DNA from 3 places in the Cryobacterium sp. TS_SC_7 genome. Region 3 is predicted to be linked to each of the others. Evidence: predicted binding sites of a transcription regulator. Region 3 holds the regulator's gene; each other region holds the start of a gene.

Region 1 (6,637 bases), 1.1 Mb from region 3:
GTTCGCTGCGGTGCAGCGCCTCCCGCAGACGCTCGACGTCGGCCTCGGACCGGGAGACGGCGGCCCTGGCCTCCGCGGCAGCCTCCGCCGGGTGGCTCTCACCGGCGTCGAGGGCGGCCGCGTCGAGGGCCGCGGCGTCTGCGGCGAGTCCGGCCAGGTTCGCCTCGGCCGTCCGCACCCGGGCGCGGGCGGCGTCGAGGGCGTTCTGCTGCCTCAGCACCTCGCCGCGCACGGATGCCAGGCGGCCGGCGGCGGTCTCGGCCGCACCGGAGAGCCGGGACAGCTGCAGGTCGTGCCGGGAGACCAGCACGGCCTGCGCGGAGATCTGCTCATCGAGGGCGTCGAGGCGACCCCGGGCCTCGGCGGTCTCTGCCCGGGCTGCGGCCCAGGCGGAGTCGGCCACGTCGATGCGGCTCCGCAGCGCGTCGATCTCGGTCGCGGCATCCGTGAGCATGGCGGCGGTCACGCTCGGGCCGACGCTGGAGGACTCGGCCTGCGAACCGAGCAGGGCCAGCCGCTGGTTGGCGAGCGTGTAGAGGCCGCGCAGGCGCTCCTGCACGGATTCGAGGCCGAAGCTCGTGCGCCGTGCCAGGTCGACGGCATCGCCGACCTGCTCCTGCTCGAGTCGCTGCAGCCGGCGCTGCCGGGTCTCGAGTTGTTCGGTCAGCACGAGTCGTTCGGCGTGCCGCTCGCTCTCGGTGCGGCCGTGCGCGTCGAGCGCGGTGCGCAGGGTGACCACGTCGTCGGCGAGCAGCCGGGCCCGCGCGTCGCGAGCCACGGCGGCGATGGTTTGCGCCTCCCGGGCGATGTCGGCCTGGCGCCCGAGCGGTTTGAGCTGCCGCCGGATCTCCCCGGCCAGGTCGCTCAACCGGGTGAGATTGGCCTGCATACCGTCGAGCTTGCGGAGGGTCTTCTCCTTGCGCCGGCGATGCTTGAGGATTCCGGCGGCCTCCTCGATGAAGCCGCGCCGCTCCTCGGGGCTGGCGCGCAGCACGGCGTCGAGCTGCCCCTGCCCGACGATGACGTGCATCTCCCGGCCGAGGCCGGAGTCGCTGAGCAGCTCCTGCACGTCGAGCAACCGGCAGGTTCGCCCGTTGATCGCATACTCGCTCGCGCCGTTGCGAAAGAGGGTGCGGGAGATGGTGACCTCGGTGTAGTCGATCGGCAGCGCGCCATCCGTGTTGTCGATGGTCAGTGTCACGGCAGCCCGACCGAGCGGGCCCTTGGTGGACGTGCCCGCGAAGATGACGTCTTCCATCTTGCCGCCGCGGAGGGTCTTCGCGCCCTGCTCGCCCATCACCCAGGCGAGCGCGTCGACGACGTTGGATTTGCCCGAGCCGTTGGGGCCGACCACGCAGGTCACACCGGGTTCGAAGGCGAAGGTGGTGGGGTGGGCGAAGGATTTGAAGCCCTTGAGGGTGAGACTCTTCAGATACACCGGTTCGCCCCCTTTCGTCGCTCATCGGGCCGCGGACGCCCGACGTGCCGCTCCCGACCACGGTACCGGACACCGCCGACACCGCTCGGTAGGCGCGGTCTCCGACGAATTCGTTCGGCCGGTCATGGCACAGGACGGCATGGGGAAGCGCGGCTACGCTGGCGCACCATGGAGACCTTCCGCTTCGAGATCGAGGAACTCACCGTCCCCGCCGCCCCGCAGGCTCCCGGCTGGGCGGATTTCGTGGCGGCGAACGGGGTGCGCAACACGGTCGAGGCCGAGGCGTACGGCACCGTGGACCTGGAGTTGACCGCCGATGAGGTCCTGCCCGGCTGGCTCAACCAGAGGTGGGAGCCGAAGCGTCTGTTCGTGGCGCGGACTGAGGGACGCATCGTCGGGCGTGGTCACTACGAGACCCTTCCGGAGGATTCCGCCGACCACGCGTGGCTGGCCGTGGGCGTGCTTCCCGAATACCGTGGGCGAGGCATCGGCACGGCCCTCGCCGACCGGCTCGAGGCTGTCGCTCACTCCGAAGGCCGCAGCGTGCAGATCGTCTACGCACCGTCACCGGATGCGCCGGGTGAGCGTCTGCCCTCCCCCACCGGTTTCGGCTCGGTTCCCCTCGACAACCCCGAAGTCCGGTTTCTGCAGCGCCGCGGTTATCTCCTCGAGCAGGTCGTGCGTGCCAGCCGACTGCCCCTGCCGGTGGATCCCGCGCAGCTCCGCCGACTGGGCGACGTTGCCGCCCTGCATGCCGGCCCGGACTATTCGGTGGTGCAGTGGATCGATCGCACCCCGCCGGTCTGGTTGCCCGATCTGGCGGTGCTCTATTCGCGCATGAGCACGGATGCGCCGAGCGCCGGCCTGGCCGAACCCGAGCAGCGCTGGACGCCGGAGCGCGTCAGCCAGGAGGAGCAGAAGGTCGCGGCGAGTCCGCGCACCACGCTGACCTCGGCTGTGCTCCATGGGCCGAGCGGCCACCTCGTGGGATTCACCGAGTTGGAGGTGCCGGCGGAACTCGGCCGGGCGGTCAGCCAGGAGGACACCCTGGTGCTCCGCGAGCACCGCGGACGCCGGTTGGGCATGCTGCTGAAGATCGCGAGTCTCGAGCTGCTCACGCTCGAGCGCACCGGGCATCCGTCAGTGCTGACGTACAACGCGGAAGAGAACCGGCACATGCTCACGGTCAACGAGGCCATCGGTTTCGCGCCGATGGGCTACGAGGGTGCCTGGCGCCGCGACGCCCACTGACCCGGAGCCCGGTGGTCGACCCCGTCGACACCAGAGCCCGCCGAGACCCGGTGGTCGAGCCCGTCGAGACCAGAGCCCGCCGAGACCCGGTGGTCGAGCCCGTCGAGACCAGAGCCCGCCGAGACCCGGTGGTCGAGCCCGTCGAGACCAGAGCCCGCCGAGACCCGGGGACCCGCCCTCCAGAGGCTCCCACGACGGTGGTCGAGCCTGTCGAGACCCGGGGCCAGGGGCCAGGGGCCCGGGGCCAGGGGCCACACCTACAGTGCCGCCCGCTTGCTCGGCAGCGGAATCAGGGTCTGCTCCGGGTCAACCTCGACGGGTGGCCTGAGCCAATATTCCGTTCCGGTGCGGATGATGCTCCAGTGCTGGTTATGCAGCAGCAGGTGGTGCGGGTGACACAGCAGCACCCCGTCGGCGAGGTCGGTGTACCCGTTGTCTTTCAACCATTCGTTGATGTGGTGTGCCTCAGACCACGCAGGTGATCGATCGCAATCGACCCACCGGCAGCCGCCGTCCCGCACTCCCATCGCGGCGCGTTGTGCGTCGGTGAAGAGGCGTTCGTCACGGCCGACGTTGATGATCTGCCCAGTGTCGTCAACCTGGATGCCGCGGGTTCCGGTGTCGCAGAGCAACCGGTCGATGGTCTCCTGCGAGATGGGAACGGGGTTTCCCTCGATCTGACCGTGAGCGGCGGCTTCGCGGGTTTCGGTTGCTTCGGCGGTCTCCGGGGCGGCCGGCTGGCCCGACTTCACGGCCTTCTCGGTCACGATCACCCGCACCGAGGGGCGGCGGCCGCCGAAGACGCGTCCCTGGTCGGCCTCACCGGCGATCTTCAGCAACTGCACGAGGGCGTCGGCGGCGATCTGCTCCGTGGTGCGGGGGTCATCCTGCACACGTTTGGCCCAGGCGGCCTTGTCCTTGTCGACGAAGCGCACGCCGCCACGGCGGGGGCTCGTGATCGAGTCGAACGTGGAGAGCACGAACTCGCCGTCTTCCGGAGCGAAGAGCCCGTGCAGGCGCACCTTGCCGTTGCCGAGCCGGTACACGCGCAGGAACCGGTCGTCGTGAGCCTGCTTCTCCCGGGCGGCGATGCCGGCTTCGTCGAGCTGGTCGCGCATCCGCCGGGCGAGTTTGAAGACCTGATCGACATTCAGTGACGCGGCCTCAATGAGGAGGGACTCGAGGGCGGTGCCGAGCCTCTCGGCGGTGACCGCGGCATCGATCTCGCCGAGGCCGGTACGGATCGACTCGGCCGCATCGACCGAGAGGGTGCCGTCGGTGACGGCGTGGGCGATCGGCGCCTGCCACGGCACCTTCGCGGCGAAAGAAGCGACCGCGGCGGCATCCACATCGGATGATTCCACGGCAGCCTCGACCAGTTTCTCCGCCGCCTCAGCATCGGCCATCATCGTGCCGACCGCGACGAGCTTGAAGGCGTCGTTCTTCGTCGACCCGGTCACCGTCTGGATGAGTGCCTCGGGCGAGAGGAACCCCTGCTGCGCGGCCAGTCCGGAGTGCCCGAGCTCGGGTCGCGAGCGACGGGCGATGGTTGCCGCCATCCACGCCGACCGGGTGTCGAGGAGCCGCCGGGCGGCTGCGATCTGCTTCTGGCCGGCCAGCACCTCGGGATCGGCGAGTGCCTCATAGTCGGCGCAGGACGAGCCCAGACGAGCGACGGCATCCGTTGCCTGTCTGAGGTCGTCTGCGGTGGTGGTCATGCGTCGAGAATACCAGAACTAGTACGCGTAGTCGAGAGTTATTCACTCATTTTATGGCTTAGTTTCGAATTTGTTTTCGAGGCGGCGGTTCCAGGCGGGCGGTGCGTCAGCGCAGTCGCTGGCAGCGTGGGCAGAGGTGTGAGCTGCGGTTCATGAACTGCTGCCGCACAAGCAGTGTGCCGCAGCGGGGGCAGGGCGAACCCTGCCGTCCATACGCGTTGAGGCTGTGCGAGAAATACCCGGACTGCCCGTTCACGTTCACGTATTGCGCGTCGAAACTCGTTCCGCCCTCGGCCAGGGCACGGTTCAGGATGCTGCGGACCGCGGCCAGCAGCGCCCGCCCCTTCGCGGGCGACAACGAGTGTGCCGGCTGTTCGTAGTGCACTCGGGCCGCGAACAGCGCCTCGTCAGCGTAGATGTTGCCGATGCCGCTGATCAGGGTCTGGTCGAGCAGGGCGCGCTTGATCCCGGTCTTCTTGCGTCCGAGGGCCGCCAGGAAGAGCGGCGCCGAGAAGCCCGGGTCCAGCGGGTCGCGAGCGATGTGCGCCACCTGTGACGGGATCAGCCCCGGCCAGCCCGCGCCTGCAGCCAGTCCTACAGCACCGCCTGCCAGCCCGGAGTACCCGGCCGTCAGCCCATCGCTGGTGGGCTGCATCGAGTCCACGGCCATGCTGCCGAAGATGCGCTGGTCGACGAAGTGGACCCACAGCTCGCCATGCTCCGGGTGTTCGATCTGCAAACGGATGCGCAGTCGCCGGTCCGTGTCCGATCCGGGGCTGCGCAGCAGCACCTGGCCGCTCATCCCGAGGTGCACCACGAGCGCGCGGCCGGAACTCAGCGGCAGCCAGAGGAACTTGCCCCGGCGCACGGCGGCGAGCACCATGCGCCCCTGCAACAGGTCGGCGAACGGCCCGCTCGCCGGGTCATGGCGCCGCAGCGATCGTTGTTCGAAGACCTCGACGCCGGCGATCACTGCGCCGGACACGGCCGGCGCCAGGCCGGCGCGAACGACCTCTACTTCAGGCAGCTCGGGCATTCGAGCCTTCCAGTGACACGGCGTGCCGGCAGTTCAGGGAGTGCTGAGGCGCGTCCAGGCGTCGAGCGCTGCAGCCATCTCGGCGTGCTTCTTGCTCGTGCCTTCACCGACGGCAGTGACCACGCCCACGGTCACGGTGGCGATGAACACCTTGGAGTGGTCGGGACCGCTCTCCGCGATGGAGTACACCGGGGCCCCGGAACCCAGTCGCGCCGCGGCTTCCTGCAGGCTCGTCTTGGGGTCCATGGAGACACCGAAGTGCCCGGGATCGCGCAGCAGCGGCTCGATCAGCCGCATCACGAGCGCGGTGGCCGTCTCTCCACCGGAGTCGAGGTAGACGGCGCCGATGAGCGCCTCGACGGTGTCGGCGAGGATCGATGACTTGTCGCGACCACCGGTGAGGATCTCGCCGCGGCCGAGTCGCACGTAGTCGCCCAGTCCGATGCCGCGCGCGATGCCCGCGAGGGCAACGCTCGACACCAGGCTGGCCCGGCGCTTGGCGAGGTCACCCTCGTCGAGCAGCGGATATTCCCGGTAGAGCATGACCGTCACGGCCTGCCCCAGGATCGAGTCGCCCAAAAATTCCAGGCGCTCGTTCGTGGGCACGCCGCCGTGCTCGTACGCGTACGAGCGGTGGGTCAACGCCAGTTCCAGCAGGGCCGGATCGATCTGCACACCGAGGGTCGCCAGCAGCGACGACCTCTCAGGCGCAGCACTCATGAGTGCCCACCGAGAAGATACCCCCGGACAACGCTGATGCCGCGACTCCACGGACCGGAACCCGCAATCGGGTCTCCCGGCATCCGTCGGCGCGGCATCAGACGTTCTGGCACAACCGAATTAAACGTCGGCGACCTTACGGCCCTTGTATTCCATGAACAGTGCCGTGCCGGCAGCGTCGGTGACGACCTTGGCGCGGTGCGGCAGGCTGTAGACAACTTTGCCGTTTTCCATGGTCTTGACCAGGGTGGGAGCCTCGGCCTTCCAGCAGGAACGACGTGAACGGGTGTTGGAGCGTGATTGCTTGCGCTTCGGGACTGCCATGACTACTTCTCTTCTCTATCCGTTTCAGCCTGGATGTCTTCATCCGTGCCGCTGCTTTCGGAAGCTTGGAATTTCATGAGCGCGGCCCACCGGGGATCGCGCTTTTCTTCGGGTACGAATTCAGGGGCTTCGGCAAGCCGCTCGCCGGTC
Region 2 (6,637 bases), 1.2 Mb from region 3:
TCCTCGGCGTTCTGGTGGTGGGCGTGATCGAGGGCATCGGGGTGGCGATCGCACTGTCGCTCGGAGCGTTCGTGAGCCACTCCTGGCGACCCTACCGGGCTGAACTCGGGCGCATCCACGGGCAGCGCGGGTATCACGACCTGTCCCGGCACCCGGAGGGCGAACGGTTGCCGGGTATCGCCATCGTGCGCTTCGACGCGCCCCTCTTCTTCGCCAACGGCGGCATCTTCGACGACTACGTGCGTCGCGTCGTCACCGAGGCCGGCAGCGATGTGCACACGGTCATCCTGGCGGCCGAGCCGATCACCGACATCGACACGACCGCCGTGGAGGAACTGCTCGAACTCGATGACTTTCTCGCCTCACGCGGGATCACCCTGATCTTCGCCGAGATGAAGGGTCCCGTGAAAGACCACCTGCGCGACTACGGTCTGGCCCGACGGTTCCCGCCGGAACGGTTCGCGGACACCGTCGGCGAGGCCGTCGACGAGGCGACCGGCACCCTGCGCGGGGACCTCGAGGGCACCGAATGGGAGAACGAAGCCTGACGCCCGGCCTGGGTCAGACGCCGGCGAGCCAGAGGTCAGGGCCGAAGATCTCATAGTGGATGCGATCGGCCGGCACGCCGGACCCCAGCGCCTGGGAGCGCAGGCTGCGCATGAACGGGAGCGGACCGCAAAGGTAGACCGAGGCATCCTCGGGGATCGTCACGTTCTCCAGAGACATGAAGCCCTCGTGATGGCCCTCGCTCGGTGTTTCCAACCAGAGTTCCAGCTCGGCCGTCTCCAGGAGGGCAATGTCTTCGCTCATCTGGTCCCGCAAAGCCCAACGCTCGAGGTTGCTCTCGGCATGCAGCACGAGCACTTCGCGCTTCGAGCCGCTGTCCACCAGCGAGCGCAGGATCGACGCGCTCGGCGTGCACCCGATTCCGGCCGAGGCCAGGATCAGCGGACCGGTGCCCTGATCGAGGGTCACGTCGCCGCACGGCACAGAGAGGTTCAGGGTGTCGCCGACCTGCACGTCACGGTGCAGCACGGGGGAGACCTCGCCGTCGGCGTCGAGCTTGGTGGTGAAGACGCGGGTCGTTGCCGTGCCGGCGGAGAGGGAGTACTGGCGCACCTGGCGGATTCCGTCGGGCATGGTGGCCGTGACGCTCACGTACTGGCCCGGCAGGGCGGGCGTCACGGGGGTGTCGTCGGCCGGCTCGAGGGTGAACGTCACAGCGTCGGTGCCGGCGGCCTCTTTCTTCACGACGACCCAGGGCGCGAGCGGCCGGTCGCTGGCGAGGCCGGAGTAGAGACCCTTCTCCATCTTGATCAGGGCGTGGGCCATCAGCCAGTAGACCTCGGTCCAGGCGCCGGCGATCTCGGCCGTGATGACGTCGCTGAGCTCCTCGGCGATGGCCTCGAAGAGGTACTTGTAGACAATGTCATACTGCTCGGGCTGGATATCGAGCGAGATGTGCTTGTGCGCGATGCGGGAGAGCATGGCCTCCGGCGTGGTGTCGGGGTTCTGCACCAGGTAGGTTGCGAAGACGGCGATGCTGCCGGCCAACGCCTGCTGCTGCGATCCGTTCTTCTGGTTGGACCGGCTGAACAAGCCGTCGAAGAGCTCGGGGTGGGCGGTCAACATCCTGCTGTAGAAGTTCTTCGCGATCTCGGGCATACGCTCGCCCACGAGGGGCAGAGTCGCTTCGATGAGGGGCAGTGACTGGGTGGAAAGCATGCGGACTCCAAGCTATTGGGGGACGCTCAAAAGTAGCATTTATAATGCTAATTACCCGATCTGACCGCATTACCCCTGATCGGGGCGGCGTGGCGGCATGGTCGGCGTCGGCAGGGGAACCAGAACCGGCCCGGGGAAGCCGACGTGGGGGAGTTCAGAGATCACGATGTCGTCGAGCTCTGCGTAGAACGCCTCCCGGGCCCGGCGCAGGGCCGTGCGCAGCCCACAGCCCAGGTGGAGCGGGCAGTCGCCGTGGGGCGTTTCGCAGTCGGCCACGTCGGCGCGGGTGTCGAGTCGGCGCAGCAGCCAGCCCACCGTCGCCGCGCGGCCGGCCGGGCTGATGCGCACGCCGCCGGTGCGCCCACGCACCGACTCGACCAGTCCCAGCTCGCGCAGGCGGATGATGGCCTTGCTGACGTGGGTGTACGGAGTGTCCACCGCCTCGGCGATGATGCGGGAAGTCTGCAGGTCGCCCTCGGGGAGGGTCGCCAGAAACATGAGCGCCCGCAGCGAGACGTCCGAGAAGGCGTTGATCCTCATGGACTAACAGTACGGCCGCCGACCGCGGTGCCGCGCGGTCAGCGTGCTGCGCCGGCCAGAGTGCCGGTCACGGGGCCGGCCGGGTCGGTGATCAGGCAGGAGACGTCGGGGCCGGCTCCACCCCAGCTCTGCTCGGTCGGTGTCAGATAGGCGAAATCGAGCGAGGACGAGCGGTAGTCGATCAGGGCGAACTCCGCGAACCGGGACTCGCAGCCTGATTCGGCCGCTGCGGTCACCGAGTCGTCGCCGGGGAAGGCGTCGCCCGGTACCTTGAACCGGCCGAAGACCTCGAAGTCGTGGCTGTCGGCACAGTCGACGACCGGAACGGTCGAGGCGGTCGCGTCCAGTCCCTCCCAGGCCTCGCGCAGGCAATCCCCGACCAGCAGGGTCGACACCTCGGTGACCTGGCCGAGAGCGGAGGCCGGCACGGGCGTCACGCTCCGCACCGGGGTCGGCAGCATGTCTCCGATCACGCTGCAGCCGCTGAGGGCGCCGGTCATCACGCCGGCCGTCAGGACCAGCATCAGCGACCTGACGCCGGGACGAGGGCGCACGGGGGAACGCCGGCGAGCAGGCTGGCGGGCCGACGAGCGGGCAAGCGGCGAGGGCATGGGGTGGGAACTCGGTTAGCGCGCCGGCAGGGTGGGGGGCGCCGCGGCATCCGTTGTCGGAGCTGCCCCGCAAAGGACCTGCAGTGCCGGCTCGTGCAGCAGGCCGTTGGTGGCCAGCGCGCTGCCGTGCCAGGGGCCGGACTGGCCGTCGGCCGAGGTGAACCGGCCACCTGCCTCCTGCACGATGGGGGCGAGGGCGGCCATGTCGTAGGGCTGCAGGTCGTATTCCGCGACGATGTCGAGGAGCCCCTCGGCGAGGAGCATATACGACCACATGTCGCCGTAGGCACGGGTGCGCCAGACCTGACGGGACAGCGTGACGAGCTCGTCGAGGTGTCCGGTCTGGTCCCACTGCTGGATGCTGTTGTAGCTGAGTGAAGCGTCGGCGAGCTCGGCGACACCGGACACCTGCAGTCGCACGGGGGCGGCGCCGGGAGTGCGCTCATCGGTCATCCAGGCGCCGCCACCGGAGCGGGCCCACCAGCGTTTGCCGAGGGCGGGGGAGCTGACCACTCCCACCACCGGGATGCCGTCGACGGCAAGGGCGATGAGGGTGCCCCAGATCGGGATGCCGCGGAGGAAGCCGGCGGTGCCGTCGATCGGATCGATGATCCACTGGCGCACGCTCGTGCCCTCGGTGCCGAATTCCTCGCCGAGGATACCGTCGGCCGGGCGGCGTTCGGCCAAAGCCGTGCGGATGGCACGCTCGACGGCCTGGTCGGCATCCGTCACCGGGGTGCGGTCGGGTTTGGTCGTCACGACGAGGTCCATCGCGGTGAACCGGTCACGCGAAATCGCATCGGCCAGATCGGCGAGCTCGATCGCTTGCAGAAGGTCGTCGTCGAGGGAGTAATTCTGAGTCTGGGTCACAGTCCAAGACTAGTAATTCTGGCGCGACTCACCGGTTTGTGCCTCGATTGGCGCCGGGGGCAATCCGGCTGTTAGTATCTAGAGTCGGTTCGGGTCGCCCCGGATCGGAGAGAAAAAGAATAAGCACCTCTAGCTCAATTGGCAGAGCAACTGACTCTTAATCAGTGGGTTCCCGGTTCAAGTCCGGGGGGGTGCACCATCAGGAAAAGGCCAGGCCCGTTGCAAACGGGACCCGGCCTTTTTTGTACTCGCTAGCCTGATTTGCAGTCCACAGAACCTTCAGCGTAAGGCGGAAAAAATCAGATCTGCACGAGCCACTAAGGACAGGTCCCACGCGGTTCGAATCTGGCACGATGTCATAGTCAATTGGCTCCTGGCATCGCCCCTGATCATCAATGGGGCGCATCGGTCTCGGCTGCTCAGCCTTGCCGGGATGAACGTCAGAGGTTCCCGAGTGTTGAAAGGGGTCTCGTTCGGATCCAGGATGGTCGTTCTGAAGCCCGGCGCCTTCGTGAATGAGGGCTGCTACTTCGACGGGAATGAGCGCGTGGTCATCGGGCGCGCGGCTGTGGCCCAGGGTGTGCGATTCGTCACGAGCACCCATGAGATCGGACCAAGCGAGTTCCGAGTCGGGCCGCTGGTGACCAAGCCCATCCATGTCGGCGATGGAGCCTGGATCGGTGCCTTCGCCACCATTCTGCCCGGTGTCACGATCGGCAATGGGGCCATCGTGGCCGCCGGCAGCGTGGTGACCAGGGACGTTGAGCCCAACACCGTCCATGGTGGCGTGCCGGCTCGACTGATCAGGTCGCTGGAGGGCTAGCTGACCCGGTGATCGAACAAGCCTCGCCGAGATAGAACGGAACTTCGAAAAAACATTGACAAATAGGTGACAGACTCTCGACTACACCTACTATTCCTGGTATTCTCGAATCATGACCACCACCGCAGACGACCTCAGACAGGCAACGGATGCCGTCGCCCGCCTGGGCTCCTCCTGCGCCGACTACGAGGCTCTTCCCGACGCCGAAGTGCTGGCCGGTCAGAGGCAGATCGCGGCAGCCCGGCGGCTTCTCGACACCCGCTCGGCGTGGATGGCCGCGACCATCGCCCGTCGCTCCCGGCCCGAGCTCGGCCACTCCGGCCTGGCCGCGCAGCAGGGGTTCCTCTCACCCGAGGCACTCATCCAGACGGTGACCGGGTCGACGAAGAACGACGCGTTCAAGCTCGTCGCGGTCGGCCTGATGATGGCCGATGCTGAAGCAGCGGAGAAACGCGTCGAGGCAGCCGTGGAGTCGCCCGACAGCGATCCCGGTCTTGTCGCGGCGTTCGTCGCGAAGGTTCCGTGGCAGGCGCCGATCGCCCGGGCGGTCACCGCCGGCAGCCTCTCGGTCGATGCGGCTGAGTCGATCCGTTCCGGCCTCGGCGAGATCGATGCCGCGGTCACCGCCGAGAGGCTCGGCACCGCCCTCGAGTCCCTCCTTGTCGAGGCCGCGTCACTGAACGCAGATCAGGTCTTCAAACTCGCACGGCGGATGCGCGACCAGCTCGACGAGGCCGGCATCGCCGACCGGGAGAAGCAGGCTCACGACGACCGGTTCCTGCGCGTGTACCGGCTCGGCAACGGCAAGGTGCGCCTGCACGGGCTCTTCGCTCCGGAAGACGGCGAGTTCGTGCTCTCGACTTTCGACTCCGTGACCAGCCCGCGCCGTGGTGGCGTGCGCTTCGTCGACAAGGAGAAGGCCGCCTGGGCCAAGCGCGTCCAGGATGACCCCCGCAGCACGGAGCAGATCGCCGCCGACGCCCTGGTGCAGCTGCTGAAGATTGCCGGTGAGGCCGACCAGGGCCGCGTCTTCGGCGGCCGCCGCCCCTCGGTGCGGGTGCTCGTCACCGAGAAGGCCGTGAAGTCGGGCCAGCCAGGCACCCCGGGGGCCGCCACTGCTCGCGAATCCGCCGCCCACGGGCAGATCGAGGGCAACCCCGTCCCGATCTCGCAGGAGACCATCGACCGGTTGCTCTGCGACACCGGAACCCGCGGCATCCAGGTCGACGACACCGGCCAGATCATCAACGTCGGCCGTGACCAACGCCTCTTCACCGAAGCGCAGCGCGCCGCGATGGGGGTCCGCGACGGGGGCTGCCGGTGGGTCGACTGCGATAGATCGCCCGCGTGGACCGAAGCGCATCACATCAACGAATGGTTGAAAGACAACGGCTACACCGACCTCGCCGACGGAGTGCTGCTCTGTCACCCGCACCACCTGTTGCTGCACAACCAGCACTGGAGCATCATCCGCACCGGCAACGACTACTGGCTCCGGCCACCGGTCGAGGTCGACCCGGAGCAGATCCTCATCGCGCTGCCGAGCAAGCGGGCGACGCTGTAGGAGTTGGTGTCTGGTGTCTGGTGTCTGGTGTCTGGTCTCTGGTCTCTGGTCTCGACAAGCTCGACCTCCGGGTGGGTCTCGACGGGCTCGACCTCCGGGTGGGTCTCGACGGGCTCGACCGCCGGGTGGGTCTCGACGGGCTCGACCTCCGGGTGGGTCTCGACGGGCTCGACCACCGGCCGGGGCTATTCTGTCTGCGGTGCCACCGAGGTGGCACGAACGAGGCCAGTCGAGACACGAGACGTGAGGAGAACGGATGCTGTCGAGCTACCTGATCGCCGAAGCCTACGGACACATCCGGGGCATTGTGCATGTCGTGCTCGAGGATGCCGACGAGCAGCTGCTGACCTTCCGCCCCGACCCGGAGGCGAACAGCATCGCATGGCTGATCTGGCACCTGACCCGGGTGCAGGATGACCACCTGTCCGAGATCATGAACGAGGAGCAGCTCTGGGAGAGCGCCGGCTGGGCTGACAGGTTCGCGCTCCCATTCGACCGAGCGGC
Region 3 (6,637 bases):
GGCCGTGGCCGGGCTGAGCTCGAAGTCGGCGTCGCGCCCGCCGGCGATCCAGCGGGTGCCGGTTCCGGAGGCGAGCAGCGGGTACATCGAGTATGTCGGTGCAAACCCGAGCACGGACCGCCCGGGACCACCGAAGGCCTGAAGCACCTGCTGCAGCACCTCGTTGGACCCGTTCGCCGCCCAGATGTTCTTGCGGGTCAGCCCATGGCCGAGGTATCGGGCGAGGGAATCGCGCAGTTCTGTGAATTCCCGATCGGGATACCGGTTGACGGTTTTCACCGCGACCGCCAGCGCAGAGACGATGTCCTGCGCCACCTCGTCCGGGATTCCGTGTGTGTTCTCATTCACATTGAGGGCCACCGGCACATGCAGTTGGGGGGCCCCGTAGGGAGTGAGTCCGCGCAGATTATCGCGGAGGGGCAGGTCGCTGAGACTGGTCACTTCCCCCATATTACCGGCGGACGTATCGCGCGAACGGGTTCGGCCGAATCAGGGCCCGCTGGACCAGGACTGAGTGAATCAAAACTCGTTCGGCAGGGCGAGCCTCTGTCCGGGCTGCACGCTGTCGGACGGGAGCTGGTTGAGGCTCACGATCTCGGCGATGACGTCGCGCGGGTCGGACGTCGGGGCGATGGTCTCGGCGAGTTGCCAGAGCGACTGCCCCGATTGAATGGTCACGTAGTCGAAGGCCGTGGCCACACGGCCGACCGTCGAGCTCTCGGCGGCTGCCAGTCCGCCGTTCAGAACGACGACGAATGCCGCGGCCACGAGCGGAAGGCCCGCCAGCGCCGTGAAAACAACGCGACCGCGCCGGGTCAGACGCAGTCGGCTGCGCCCTGTCGCGATGGGGGCGCCAAGATCAAGTGCAGTGCTCATATCCAACCTCCTGTAAGAAGACGCATCCGGCTCTCGGCCGGGAGAGCCGGATGCGAACTTATGTTCCGAATGTATATTCGATATTTCGAACAATCAAGCCCTATTCGGTACTTTCTGAAAAGATTTTTCCGACACACTCGAATACATGTTTGTTTTCTGAGCGTGAGATGGATACAGTTTCGATTGTCTGTTTGAAACTCAATCAGGCACCCCCGACATTCGCGTGAAACGGTCGCCGTCACGGCTGCTGCCAGCGCACCACTCAACACGAGGAGCGACGAACGTGGCACAAGACACCAGCGGTCCCCGCGACAAGGGCGGCACCAGACGGCGCAAGAGCCTGAGCGAGAAACAGCTCGCCATCCTCGACGTGATCCAGCGCTCGGTCAGCCAGCGCGGTTATCCGCCGAGCATGCGCGAGATCGGCGACGCCGTCGGGCTCGCCTCCCTGTCGAGCGTCACCCACCAGCTCAACCAGCTTGAACTGAGCGGTTATCTGCGCCGCGACCCGAATCGTCCCCGCGCCCTCGAAGTTCTGATCGAGATTCCGCAGTCGCCCGAAGACGCCACGTCCGGCACGGAGAGTTTCCACACCGGGGTCCAGGTCGGTGATGCCGCGATGGTGCCGCTCGTCGGCCGCATTGCGGCCGGAATTCCGATCACCGCCGAACAGCAGATCGACGAGATCTTCCCGCTCCCCCGCCAGCTCGTCGGTAAGGGCGATCTCTTCATGCTCAAGGTGACGGGCGAGTCCATGATCGACGCGGCCATCATGGATGGTGACTGGGTCGTCGTTCGGCAGCAGAAGACCGCGGAGAACGGCGAGATCGTCGCGGCCATGCTCGACAACGAGGCCACCGTGAAGGTGTTCCGCCAGCGCGACGGACACACCTGGCTGCTCCCCCGCAACACGAACTTCGAACCGATCGTCGGCGACCACGCCGAGATTCTCGGCAAGGTCGTGGCGGTGCTGCGCTCGGTGTAGGCCGGATCACGGCTCGGGGTCTCGCGGTCTCGACAGGCTCGACCAGCGTCGTGGAGACTCTGATTTGTCGGGTCACCACAGGGTTCAGGAGGCCGGGCACGAACACCGTTTTTCGGTGTCGTGCCCGGCCTTCTGCGTGGGTGCGGCCGGCGCGGACTACGCGGGAACGGCCAGGCGCGTGCGCACGGCGCGGGTGGCGGCGAGCATGTTCCGCAGAGACTGCACCGTCTCGGCATAGCCCCGGGTTTTCAGGCCGCAATCCGGGTTCACCCAGATCTGGCCGGACGGGATGGCCCGGGCGGCCCGCTCGAGCAGGTCGGTCAGCTCGGCGACACTGGGAACCCGCGGCGAGTGGATGTCCCACACACCCGGGCCGATCCCGTGGTCGAAGCCGGAGGTCTGGATATCCCCGACGACCTCCATGCGCGACCGTGCCGCCTCAATGCTGGTCACGTCGGCGTCCAGATTACGGATCGCGTCGATGACGACGCCGAATTCGGAATAACACAGGTGCGTGTGGATCTGCGTCGCCTCGGCCGCACCGGCGGTGGCCAGGCGGAACGAGCCCACCGACCAGTCGAGGTATTCTGCGTGGTCCTCCTTCTTCAGCGGCAGCAGTTCTCGCAGTGCGGGCTCGTCGACCTGGACGATCTGAATTCCCGCTCTCTCGAGGTCGGCGATTTCATCGCGGAGCGCCAGGGCCACCTGCCGGGCCGTGTCGCCGAGCGGCTGGTCATCGCGCACGAACGACCACGCGAGGATCGTCACCGGGCCGGTGAGCATCCCCTTCACCGGTTTGAGCGTCAGACCCTGGGCGTACGCCGACCACTCGACCGTGATCGGCTGCGGCCGGGACACATCTCCCCAGAGGATCGAGGGGCGCACGCACCGGCTGCCGTACGACTGCACCCAGCCGTTCTCGGTGACGGCGAACCCGTCGAGATTCTCGGCGAAGTACTGCACCATGTCGTTGCGCTCCGGCTCGCCGTGCACCAGCACGTCGAGGCCGATTTCTTCCTGCACCGTGACCACGCGCGCTATCTCGGCCCGCATCAGGTCTCGATAGTCAACGGTGCTCAGCGACCCCTTGAGTAATTGCGCCCGGGCCCGACGGATGTCCCCGGTCTGCGGGAACGATCCGATCGTGGTCGTCGGCAGGAACGGCAGATTCAGGGTGGCCTCCTGGGCCGCCACCCGTGCGGCGTAGTCCACGCGGGTGAAGTCGGTCGGGGTGAGGGCCTCCGTGCGCACGCGTACGGCGCCGTCGTGCACGCCGGGCGCGACCCGTCTCGCGTCGAGGGCTGCGGAGGCTGCCGCGAGGTCGGCGGCGATGGCAGCACGCCCCTCGGAGAGCCCCCGGGCGATCGTGGCCACCTGGGTGACCTTCTGGTCGGCGAAGGCCAGCCAACTCTTCAACTCGTCGCTCAGCGCCGATTCGTCGTCGACGTCGTGCGGCACGTGCAGCAGCGACGTCGAGGTGGAGACCGTGACCCGGGGTGAGAGCCGCTCCAGACCGGCCACGGTCTCGAAGGCCGTCGCTAGGTCACCGCGCCAAATGTTGTGGCCGTCGATGACGCCGGCAACCAGCGTCGTCGTCTCCAGCCCGGCCGTCACGGCCGGCACTTTTCCCCGCACCAGGTCGAGCCCGATGGCTTCCACCGCGGTCGCTGCGAGAACGGGCAGGGCGTCGTCGAGGCTGCCGTAAGGTGCTGCGACAAAGATGGAGGGGCGCTCGGCAAGGCCCCCGAGCGTGGTGTACGCGGAGTGAACGGCGGTCAGGGCATCCGCTCTCGGGATGTCGATGCTCTCGCTGACGAGGGCAGGTTCGTCCAGTTGCACCCATTCGGCGCCGGCGGCGCGCAGCCGCTGCAGCAAGGCCGCGTAGACGGGCACGAGGTCGTCGAGGCGTTCCAGCGGGCTGAAGCCGGCGGGAGCCGCGTCGCTCGGCTTGCTGAGCAGCAGGAACGTGACCGGGCCGACGATGACCGGACGGGTCAGGAATCCGGCTGCCTTCGCCTCCACGAACTCCTGCACGAGACGGTCACTGGCGAGGGAGAACGCGGTCTCAGGACCGATTTCCGGCACCAGGTAGTGATAGTTGGAGTCGAACCATTTGGTCATCTCGAGCGGCAGATGGTCGCCGGCACCGCGGGCGAGGGTGAAATACCCGGCCAGGTCGAGGCGTCCGTCGGCATCCTGGAGATGAGCGAACCGGGCCGGGACGGCGCCCACCGTGCACAGGGCGTCCAGAACCTGGTCGTAATACGAGAACGATTCCGGGATGGAGGAGTCGTCCCGGCCGAGTCCGAGCCGCACGAGGCGCTCCCGGGTACTCCCGCGCAGGGCAGCAGCGGTGGTTTCGAGCTCCCCCGCGGTGACCGATCCGGCCCAGAACGCTTCGACGGCCCTTTTCAGTTGACGGCGCGGACCGATGCGGGGATAGCCGAGGATGGTGCCGGCGGGGAACGCGGGGAACGTGGTCATGAGTACTCCTTGGCGGGGGCAGAGACAGAAGGGGCAGGGACGAGAAGACCGCAGCCGTCCAGAACGGAGAGCACGGTCTCGTGCTGGTTGAAGGCGTACAGGTGCAGACCGGGGGCGCCGCCGGCGATGAGTTCCCGGGCCAGTTCGGTGGCCTGACGGATGCCGATGTCACGCTGGCCCTCTTTGGTCGGCTCCACCTCGAGCGCGATCGCAAGCTCGGACGGAAGTTCCTCGCCGGACAACTCCAGGATGCGGCGCAGCCGGGCCGGACTCGTGACCGGCATGATCCCGGGCAGGATCGGGAACTCGACCCCGGCGGCCCTGGCCCGTTGGATGAAGCTGAGGTAGTGGTCGGCATGGAAGAACAGCTGGGTGATCGCCAGGTTCGCGCCGGCGGCCTGCTTGGCCAGCAGCGTGTCGATGTCCTGGGCCGTCGACCGGGAACGCGGGTGCCCGTTCGGGAAGGCCGCCACGGCGATGCGCACCTTTGTCCGGTCGCGCTTGATCGAGCGTGCTGCGGGGAGTCCGGGGATGACGGATTCGCGGTACGGCTCCCGCTCGGCCTGCACCCGGTGGATCAGCTGCACCAGTTCCGCCGCACTGCCCAGGTCGCCGAGGAAGGCCTCCCCCTCACGAACGCCCTCCGGCGGATCACCGCGCAGGGCCAGGAAGCTCCGCACCCCGGCGTCCAGGAATTCCCGGATCAGCTGGCTGGCTTCCGCGTTCGACGATCCCACACAGGTGAGGTGGGCCAGCGGGTCCACCGTGGTGGTGCGCAGGATGTGGGTGAGCACGTCCAGGGAGGATCGCCGGGAGGAGCCGTTCGCGCCGTAGGTGACCGAGATGAACTCGGGGCCCGCAGCGGCGAGCCGCTCGATGGTGGCGTGCAGCGCGGACGTGGCGGCATCCGATTTGGGCGGATACAGCTCGAACGAGAACGGGACGTTCCCGCAGTCAGGGTCCGAGGTGTTGGACATTGCTCCTCATTCGACAGTTGCCAGTGGCGGGCACTGGGGCCGGGCGGCCGCGGACCGCCAGTCAGGACAGGCGGGTTTTCGCGGGCGGGTGCCGGGCTCGGCTGTCGCTCCATGCCGCCGGCCGGAAGGCCCGCGGCAACGATTGAGAAGACTCTAACAAGCACGCCGCACGGGAGGCAGGCCTGTGACCGAATGTGTCACGAGACCAGACCTCAGCGGCACCGGCGAGCAGGCACGGCGCGGAAACGAGCGCAACGAGACGCGTTCTGTTACGGCGAGGCCTGACCGGAGTCGGTGCGGAACGGCAGCGAAGATCAGCCGGCGACGGCCGGCCGAACAGCGAACGGCTCGAACTGGGCCTGGATCTCCTCGGTCACCAGCGCCGTCACCTCGGTGCCCGTCTCGGCATAGTCGGTGGAGAGAACGGTTCCCTGCTCGTGCAGAACGGCGATCAGGTCGCCCCGCTCGTAGGGGATCAGCAGCTCGAGCTTGATCGACGGCCGCGGCAGCAGGTCGGCGGCGGTCGCGAGCAGTTCTTCGATCCCCTCACCGGTGCGGGCGGAGACGAAGATGCCCTTCGGCCAGAGTCCACGCAGCACGAGCCGGTCGTCCTCGCTGATCAGGTCGCTTTTGTTGAAGACGACGATTTCGGGGATCTCCCGGGCGCCGACCTCGGCGATCACCTCGCGCACGGTGGACAACTGGCTGGCCGGGTCTGGGTGCGAGCCGTCGACGACGTGCACGATGACGTCGGCGTCGGCGACCTCCTCGAGGGTGGAGCGGAACGCCTCCACCAACTGGTGCGGCAGGTTACGCACGAACCCGACCGTGTCGGTCAGCGTGTACAGCCGTCCGTCGGTCGTGGTGGACTTGCGCACCGTGGCGTCCAGGGTGGCGAAGAGGGAGTTCTCGACGAGAACGCCGGCTCGGGTGATGCGGTTGAGCAGGCTGGACTTACCGGCGTTGGTGTAACCGACGATGGCAACGGATGGCACGGCGTTGCGCTTGCGATTGGCCCGCTTGGCCTCGCGGGCGGGTTTCATTTCCAGGATCTGCTTGCGGAGCCGGGACATCCGGGTGTGGATGCGTCGGCGGTCCAGTTCGATCTTGGTCTCTCCGGGGCCGCGCGAACCCATGCCGGCACCGGCACCACCGACCTGGCCACCGGCCTGGCGGGACATCGAGTCACCCCAGCCGCGCAGGCGGGGCAGCAGGTACTCGAGCTGGGCGAGTTCGACCTGCGCCTTGCCCTCCCGACTCTTGGCGTGCTGGCTGAAGATATCGAGGATCACGGCGGTGCGGTCGATGACCTTGA

What was found. Region 3 encodes LexA, which represses DNA repair genes until DNA is damaged. Its sites were predicted from a motif close to TCGAACANNTGTTCGA; they were not measured.
Region 1: the regulator LexA is predicted to act here: its motif matches at 4,472-4,487, upstream of AC0J5J_RS04985 (DUF222 domain-containing protein).
Region 2: the regulator LexA is predicted to act here: its motif matches at 4,602-4,617, upstream of AC0J5J_RS05465 (DUF222 domain-containing protein).

Annotation. Positions count from the first base shown of each region.
Region 1 covers NZ_CM149589.1:1,055,521-1,062,157, forward strand. Annotated here, with positions in the region: gene smc (chromosome segregation protein SMC) at 1-1,438, opposite strand, end outside; gene AC0J5J_RS04980 (GNAT family N-acetyltransferase) at 1,607-2,689, shown strand; gene AC0J5J_RS04985 (DUF222 domain-containing protein) at 2,947-4,407, opposite strand; gene mutM (bifunctional DNA-formamidopyrimidine glycosylase/DNA-(apurinic or apyrimidinic site) lyase) at 4,514-5,443, opposite strand; gene rnc (ribonuclease III) at 5,477-6,163, opposite strand; gene rpmF (50S ribosomal protein L32) at 6,284-6,487, opposite strand; gene AC0J5J_RS05005 (YceD family protein) at 6,490-6,637, opposite strand, start outside.
Region 2 covers NZ_CM149589.1:1,173,150-1,179,786, reverse strand. Annotated here, with positions in the region: gene AC0J5J_RS05500 (SulP family inorganic anion transporter) at 1-548, shown strand, start outside; gene AC0J5J_RS05495 (globin domain-containing protein) at 562-1,725, opposite strand; gene AC0J5J_RS05490 (RrF2 family transcriptional regulator) at 1,795-2,265, opposite strand; gene AC0J5J_RS05485 (septum formation family protein) at 2,304-2,789, opposite strand; gene AC0J5J_RS05480 (inositol monophosphatase family protein) at 2,892-3,746, opposite strand; tRNA gene AC0J5J_RS05475 (tRNA-Lys) at 3,870-3,945, shown strand; partial or broken gene AC0J5J_RS05470 (DapH/DapD/GlmU-related protein) at 4,405-4,554, shown strand; gene AC0J5J_RS05465 (DUF222 domain-containing protein) at 4,682-6,133, shown strand; gene AC0J5J_RS05460 (mycothiol transferase) at 6,390-6,637, shown strand, end outside.
Region 3 covers NZ_CM149589.1:3,292,805-3,299,441, reverse strand. Annotated here, with positions in the region: gene AC0J5J_RS15155 (histidinol-phosphate transaminase) at 1-450, opposite strand, end outside; gene AC0J5J_RS15150 (LysM peptidoglycan-binding domain-containing protein) at 520-876, opposite strand; gene lexA (transcriptional repressor LexA) at 1,160-1,861, shown strand; gene metE (5-methyltetrahydropteroyltriglutamate--homocysteine S-methyltransferase) at 2,018-4,345, opposite strand; gene AC0J5J_RS15135 (methylenetetrahydrofolate reductase) at 4,342-5,322, opposite strand; gene hflX (GTPase HflX) at 5,637-6,637, opposite strand, start outside.